DNA from 2 places in the Luteibacter rhizovicinus DSM 16549 genome. Region 2 is predicted to be linked to the other one. Evidence: predicted binding sites of a transcription regulator. Region 2 holds the regulator's gene; the other holds the start of a gene.

Region 1 (3,358 bases), 1.0 Mb from region 2:
CCAGTCGGTGGCGTAGCCTTGTTCGGCGTACTGGCCGACGGCGACGTCGATGCGCTGGGTGACCTGACGCTCGTAGAACTGGCCGAGCAGGTTCTGCAGACGTCCGGTCAGGGCGTAGCTGTTGTCGCGGCGGGGATTGAAGTACGGGCGATCGGTCTGCGTGTTCATCGAGCCGCCCAGTTCCACGCCGCCATCGAAGGCGAGGTTGGGGGCGGTATACACCCGTTGCGTGAAGGCGGCGAGCCAGCCGGTGCGCTTGTTGCCATCGCTGAAATCGTCGCGCGACAGGCCCAGGCGCGCCTGGGTCAGCTCGCTGGCACGCCAGGTCACGGCGGTGTCGATCGTCTTGGCCGAGATGCCGTAGTACTGCGCGCGCAGCGGCGTGTCTTCGCCGGCCGTGCTGAAGTCGGCAGCGATCGCCCAGTGATCGCTCAGTGACCAGTCGAAACCGGCTTCGATCGCCGTCTTGCCGACGTAGCGGTCTGCCGCGGGAAGGGCCTGCACGTAGACCTCGAGGCCACGCGCATAACCGCGCACGCCCAGGCCGAAGCGTGTGCGGCGGACATCGCCTTCGGGCAGGTCGGCCGTGGAGTAGCGACCGAGCGCGAGCACGCGCCAGTGATCGTCGATCAAGGGGCTTGCGATCGTAGCCACGGTCGCACTGTCACGGTCACCATAGTCGGGGCTGGAGCCCTTGCCGTTCTCCTGGCTGATATCGAATTGCCAGCCACGTTCGCGCTCCCACGATTGCACGGCGCGGTCCACGCGATCGGTGCGGTTGCCCACGACCTTGGCTTCCGCAAGGTTTTCGTCGATCCCTTCGTAATCGTGAAGCGCACGCTGGGTGTCGGCCGCATCGAGGTAGGAGTCGACATCGCGCGGGTTCAAGGTATCGGCGATGGCCAGGTCGTCCTGGGCGCGCCGCGGCCAGCCACGCGCCAGTTCCACCATGCCGAGCTGGCGGCGGATGTTCGACTCGGCGGGTGCTTCACGGCTGAGCGGGACGATGCGTGCATACGCGTCGGCTTGCATGTCGACGATGCTGCGCGCGGAGATCGCGGCGGATTCGGCATCGAACTTGCGCGGGTTCTGGATCGGCAGGCGGATGCCGGGTACGCGGACCCAGGGCTGCTCCTTTGCGGCGAGGGTATCGATCGTGGCGAGAGCCTTCGCGGTTTCGCCCGACTCCAGATAGGCGTACATCAGCCCGATGCGCGGATCGATCTCGGCATCGTCGTAAGGACCGGGGTCCTTCGCGATGCTGTCTTCGTAAAGTCGTGCGGCTTCGGCGGGCCGCCGCCGCGCAAGGAGGGCATCTGCGGCGTTTCGCTCGGCGTACGCGGGAAGGGTGACGCCTTGCGCATGAAGGGCGTCGTAGCGCTGCGCCGCCTCGCCGGTAAGGCCGGCCTGGTCGAGCGCGACGATGAGGTCGAACTGCTCCCGCTGACGCATGTCGGCGGGCAGCAGAGGATCGTCGGCCAGGCGCCGCGCGTCGGCAACGGCGCGGTCCGCTTCGGCATATGGCGCCCGCATGTCGGCCGGCTCGCCCATGGCCCAGCGGGTTTCGCGCGCGACATGGTCAGCCTCAAGGCGCGCCTTGTCCGTCTGGCTCTGTGGCGGCTGCAACGTCGACGCCAGTTCCCTGGCGCGCGTCGTTGCGCCCATTTCCGTCAATAAAGTGACGTTGAGCGTCTGCGCCTCATGGTCATCCGGCCAGCGGGCGAGGAGGGCCTGGCAGTGGGCCAAGGCCTCGATCCGATGACCCTGGTCACGCTCCTGGCGAACCTTGGCGATGAGCGCATCGCGCTCGGGGGGTGCCGCAGCCTGTGCCACAGGCCCATGCAGGGCCAGGAGCAGCGCAAGGCAGAGCCTGGCGCGCGGCATGCGGATGTCCCGCTGAAAAATCATCAAAGTTGATCCCATCCCGACAACATGACCTGTCTCGATCGTGCCGGATATTCATTCCCGGCAACGGAGGTTTAAAGAAGCCCGCCATCGTAAAGGCAAGCACCGTGCCACATGTGATGCGCGTCACATTTTTCTGGCGGTTCGAAGAACGGCGTTCAGGCTTGCGACGCGCGGGTACCCGTGTCGGATGTCTTCACGCCGATGTGCCCGTCGTCGTCGATGCTTAATACGGCGCGGCGACTGTCCTGGATGCGAAGCGCCTCGGCGGTCGATGTGCCCAGCGATTCCGCCGCAGCGGGCAGCGATACCGCGCCGGCCTTGCGGCGACGCTGGCGCCCTCCCTGTTTACGTCTTCCCTCGTAGAGCGACCAGGCGAGGAACACCAGCAGGCTCAGCGGCGCCAGCCAAACGATGTCGACCAGCTCGCGTGTGCTGCTGAGGACGACACGGGGTATCCAGCGTTCGACGTGCACCGGGATGTCCAGCGCGCGGGCCACCCGGTGCAGCGCAGGCAGCCAGAGCAGGCCCCAGAGCAGCCAGGCGAGCACGGTGAGCACGCCGTACAGTGCGCGCCGTGGCAGTGACTGGCGCTCGGGTTGGTCGATGACGATCGCTTCGGCTTTCATGTGATGCCCCGGTCCGGACTGACCCACGTGGCGCTCTGTCCATGGCGGCGCATGGCGGCACGGGGCAGGGCGACGATCGAGGTGACGGTGTTGAGCATCCAGTAAGCCAGCGGGTACCAGATCATCCAGTAGTAGTTGCGACCGATCTTCGTCTCGTAGCGACGATCCACCAGCAGGCTGAGCATGAATTGGGTCAGGCAGGTGATCCCGAGGACCACGCCGTGCCATTGCGGGAACAGCGATTCGACGTGGAAGGGGGGCGGCACATCGACGAGCTTGCCGACGGCCCACAGCACGATGATCGCGGCCATGACGTACGACCAGACCAGGCTGAGCAGGTATTCGATGGCCAGCGGCCACATGCGGCGGTGCCGCCAGCGCAGGAGGTTGCGGGCATATCGCAGGAGGACTTCGGAGCCGCCCTGCGCCCAGCGCAGGCGCTGCCGCCATAGGCCGCGCAAGGTCTCCGGCATAAGTATCCAGCACAGGGCGTTAGGCTCGTAGCGGACTTCCCATGCGTTCATATGCAGCCGCCAGCTCACGTCGATGTCTTCGGTGACCATGTCGGTGTGCCAGTAACCGATGTCGTGCAGGGCGCTCCGGCGAAACGCGGCGATCACGCCCGACACCGTGAAGATCCTTCCGTAGACACTCTGCGCGCGCTTTATCAGGCCAATGATCGACGAGAACTCGCCCACCTGCAGTTTGCCCAGCAGGGTCGAGCGATTGCGGATACGCGGGTTGCCGGTCACGGCACCGACACGGACGTTGCGCAGGAGCTGCCAGACCAGCCAGTGCGTGGCGTAGTCATCGAGCAGGGCATC
Region 2 (3,358 bases):
CCCTCGGCGCGAGCGTGCGCGCCAGGTGGTATTGCAGGTAGGTGAGCAGCTCATGACCGCGGCGGGTGCTCTGCCACAGCGGGGTATCGGTTTCCTCGGCGACTTCGCGCAGATCCGAGGGAATCGCTTGATCCTTGGTGACGATGAGCGCCGCCGGCTGGTAGGCGGCGATCTTGTGGATCGCCTCCCAGCGCTGGCGCGGCTCCAGGCCGTCGAGGAAGTTGAGTTCCTCGGTGCCGATGATCTGCACCTTGTTCGGGTAGATCACGTTCAGGTAACCGACCAGGGACGGCCGGCGACTTTGCTTGGCGTTGGGTTCGAGCACGCGCGATTCGCCGCGCATGCCTGCGGCCCAACGCAGCGCCATGCGCTCGTGTACTCCGTCGAAGAGTTGTCTGGCGGTCAGCCGGTCCACGCTGGATCCCTTGAAATGGCGAAGCCGGCGCGAGGGCGCCGGCTGGGGCTATTGTGCCATCAAGCGTGGACGGGGGTTCAGGGAGCGGCGACGCGAGCGTCGCGACCCTCGGCGTTGTGGTGATCCTTGAGCTTTTCCTTGTGCTTCTTCAGCTGGTCGGCAAGCTTGGCGATCATCGCGTCGATGGCTTTGTGCAGGGCATCGGGCTTCTTTTCATCTTCGAGGCTGGCCACGCCGTCGGCGTGGAGACGGACGCCGGCACAATGGAGCGTGCCGCCGGCCTTGTGCTCGTTCTTGTCGACGGAAAGGACCACGTCGAGGGCGGTGATGTTGTCGAAAAGGCGTTCGAAGCGGCTGATTTGCTGTTCCACGCGCTCGCGCAGGGCAGGGGTGGGATGGATGTGCTGGCCGCTGATCTGGATTTGCATGACGCCTCCTTCTTGCTGAGGGTGCCGCCTTGGTGGCGACGAGTGCGGAACGACGGAGTGCCGTTCCTCAAGCCTGAAATGGTGTGACCGTGGACCTCCGTGAGGGTTCCCCGCGCCTCAACTGGCGCGGACACGTTCGCTGGAGCTGGGGATGCGCAGGGCTTCCCGGTACTTGGCTACCGTACGGCGGGCTACCTGAATTCCGCGTCGATGGAGTTCCTCGGCCAGGGCCTGGTCGGACAGCGGGCGCCGCGCGTCCTCGCCCGTGATGAGCTTGCGGAGCATGGCCTGGATCGCGGTGGCCGAGGCGCTGCCGCCGTCCTCCGTGGCCACGCCACTGGAGAAGAAGTGCTTCAGTTCGAAGGTACCGCGCGGCGTGTGCATGTACTTGCGCGTAGTGACCCGGGAAATGGTCGATTCGTGCATGCCGACCTCCTCCGCCACCTCGCGCAGGACCAGCGGATGCATCGCCTCCGGGCCGTAGTCGAGGAAGGCGCTTTGCCGGCGGACGATCACGTCGGCCACCTTGGTCAGCGTCTCGGCGCGCGACTGCAGGCTCTTCAGCAGCCAGCGGGCTTCCTGTAGCTGGCCCTTCATCCAGGTGGCGTCGTCGCCGCGGGCGCGAGCGATGAGGTTGCAGTAGTGCTGGTTGAGGCCCAGCCGGGGCTGGGCATCGGGATTGAGGCTGACCTGCCAGCGGCCGTTTTCGCGGCGCGCGTAGACGTCGGGGGCGACGTATTCCACGGGCGTGGCGTCCAGGGCGGAGCCGGGGCGCGGATCGAGGCTGCGGATCAGGGCGGCCGCGGCGGCGACGTCTTCCTCGGCGGCCTTGAGCTTGCGGGCGATCTTGGCCGCGTCGTTGCGCGCCAGGAGCTCGAGCTCATCGGTGACCACGCGGATGGCAAGGTCGCGATGCGGCGTATCCAGGGCGAACTGCGACAGCTGGCAGAGCAGGCAGTCACGCAGGTCCAGGCTGGCGATGCCCGTGGGGTCGAAGCGCTGCACGCGCTGGCGCACGCGCTCGATCTCCTCGGCGCTGGCATGCAGCTCGGCCGGCAGGGCGGCTTCGACGGCCTCGACGCCGTCACGCAGATAACCGTCCTCGTCCAGCGCGTGGATGATCGCGGTAGCGATGGCGTGGTCGCGCGGCGAGAACTGGGACAGGTTGAGCTGCCACTCGAGGTGTTGCTGGAGGCTTTCGGGAGCGGCGTTCTGCGGTTCGAAGCCGTCCTCGTCGCCGCTGCCGGAGCGCGAAGGCGCACCGGCGTAGTCGCCGGCTTCGCCGTGGAAGCGATCGTCGTCCCACTCGGGAGCGAGCTCCTCCGAGGGGGTCGCGGTCGACTCTTCCTCGGCCTTGGAGGTCTTGGCGGGTGGTTCGTCGCGTGCCGGGAAGTCGGGGCCGTCGTAGTCGCCTTCTTCGGGCAACTCGGCCTCCGCTTCGGCATCCTCGGCGAACTCGAGCAGGGGGTTGCTTTCCGCGATCTGGCGGAGCTCGGCCTCGAGCTCCAGCTGCGACAACTGAAGCAGGCGGATGGCCTGCTGCAGCTGGGGCGTCAGCGTGAGCTGCTGATGCAGGCGAAACTGAAGTCCGGGTTTCATGCCTTGGATGCGTGAGGTGTCGAATCCATCGTAACCCCTTGCGACCTTTCCAAACCAGCATTCCGGTGAGCCAGGCCCACCGGCCGAATAGGCAATACGTCAGATACGGAATTCACGGCCCAGGTATACCTCACGCACCTTCTCGTCGGCGAGGATGTGCTGGGGCGTACCCCGGGACAGGACTTCGCCGTCATTGAGAATATACGCGCGGTCGCAGATGCCGAGCGTCTCACGGACGTTGTGATCGGTGATCAGCACGCCGATGCCGCGTTCCTTCAGGTGGCGGACGATGCGCTGGATCTCGCCGACCGAAATCGGATCGACGCCGGCGAAGGGTTCGTCCAGCAGCATGTAGCGCGGGCGCGCGGCCAGCGCACGGGCGATTTCCACGCGCCGACGTTCGCCACCGGACAGGCTGATGCCCTTCTGTTCCGCGATGTGGGCGATTTTCAGCTCGTCGAGCAGGCTTTCCAGCTCCTCTTCACGCTGCCGGCTGGTCATGTTGTCGCGCAGTTCGAGCACGGCCAGGATGTTGTCCGACACGCTGAGGCGGCGGAACACCGAGGCTTCCTGTGGCAGGTAGCCGATGCCGAGCTTGGCGCGGGCGTGCATGGGCAGGCCGGTGATGTCCTGCTGGTCGAGCTTGATCGAGCCGGCATCGGCCTGGATCAGGCCGACCACCATGTAGAAACAGGTGGTCTTGCCGGCGCCGTTGGGGCCAAGTAGCCCGACGACTTCACCTTCCCGGATGGAGAAGGCGAAATCACGGACTACCTGGCGGGCGCGAAAGCGCTTCTGCAGGCCTTGGGCTGAAAGCATCGGGTCAGGGCTTCTTCGGCTGGGGCGGCTTGGCGGCCGGCGGTGTGGCGGGTGCGGCCGGAGCCGCGCCCGGGGGCGGGTTCTTCGGCTGGAAGAC

What was found. The regulator sigma-54, encoded in region 2, starts transcription at its own class of promoters, with help from an activator protein. The targets are predictions, from matches to a motif close to TGGCACGNGCNTTGC.
Region 1: the regulator sigma-54 is predicted to act here: its motif matches at 2,004-2,018, upstream of pgaA (poly-beta-1,6 N-acetyl-D-glucosamine export porin PgaA).

Annotation. Positions count from the first base shown of each region.
Region 1 covers NZ_CP017480.1:3,600,554-3,603,911, forward strand. Annotated here, with positions in the region: gene pgaA (poly-beta-1,6 N-acetyl-D-glucosamine export porin PgaA) at 1-1,908, opposite strand, end outside; gene pgaD (poly-beta-1,6-N-acetyl-D-glucosamine biosynthesis protein PgaD) at 2,064-2,534, opposite strand; gene pgaC (poly-beta-1,6-N-acetyl-D-glucosamine synthase) at 2,531-3,358, opposite strand, start outside.
Region 2 covers NZ_CP017480.1:2,587,489-2,590,846, forward strand. Annotated here, with positions in the region: gene hprK (HPr(Ser) kinase/phosphatase) at 1-367, opposite strand, end outside; gene hpf (ribosome hibernation-promoting factor, HPF/YfiA family) at 493-843, opposite strand; gene BJI69_RS11680 (RNA polymerase factor sigma-54) at 961-2,442, opposite strand; gene lptB (LPS export ABC transporter ATP-binding protein) at 2,542-3,261, opposite strand; gene lptA (lipopolysaccharide transport periplasmic protein LptA) at 3,266-3,358, opposite strand, start outside.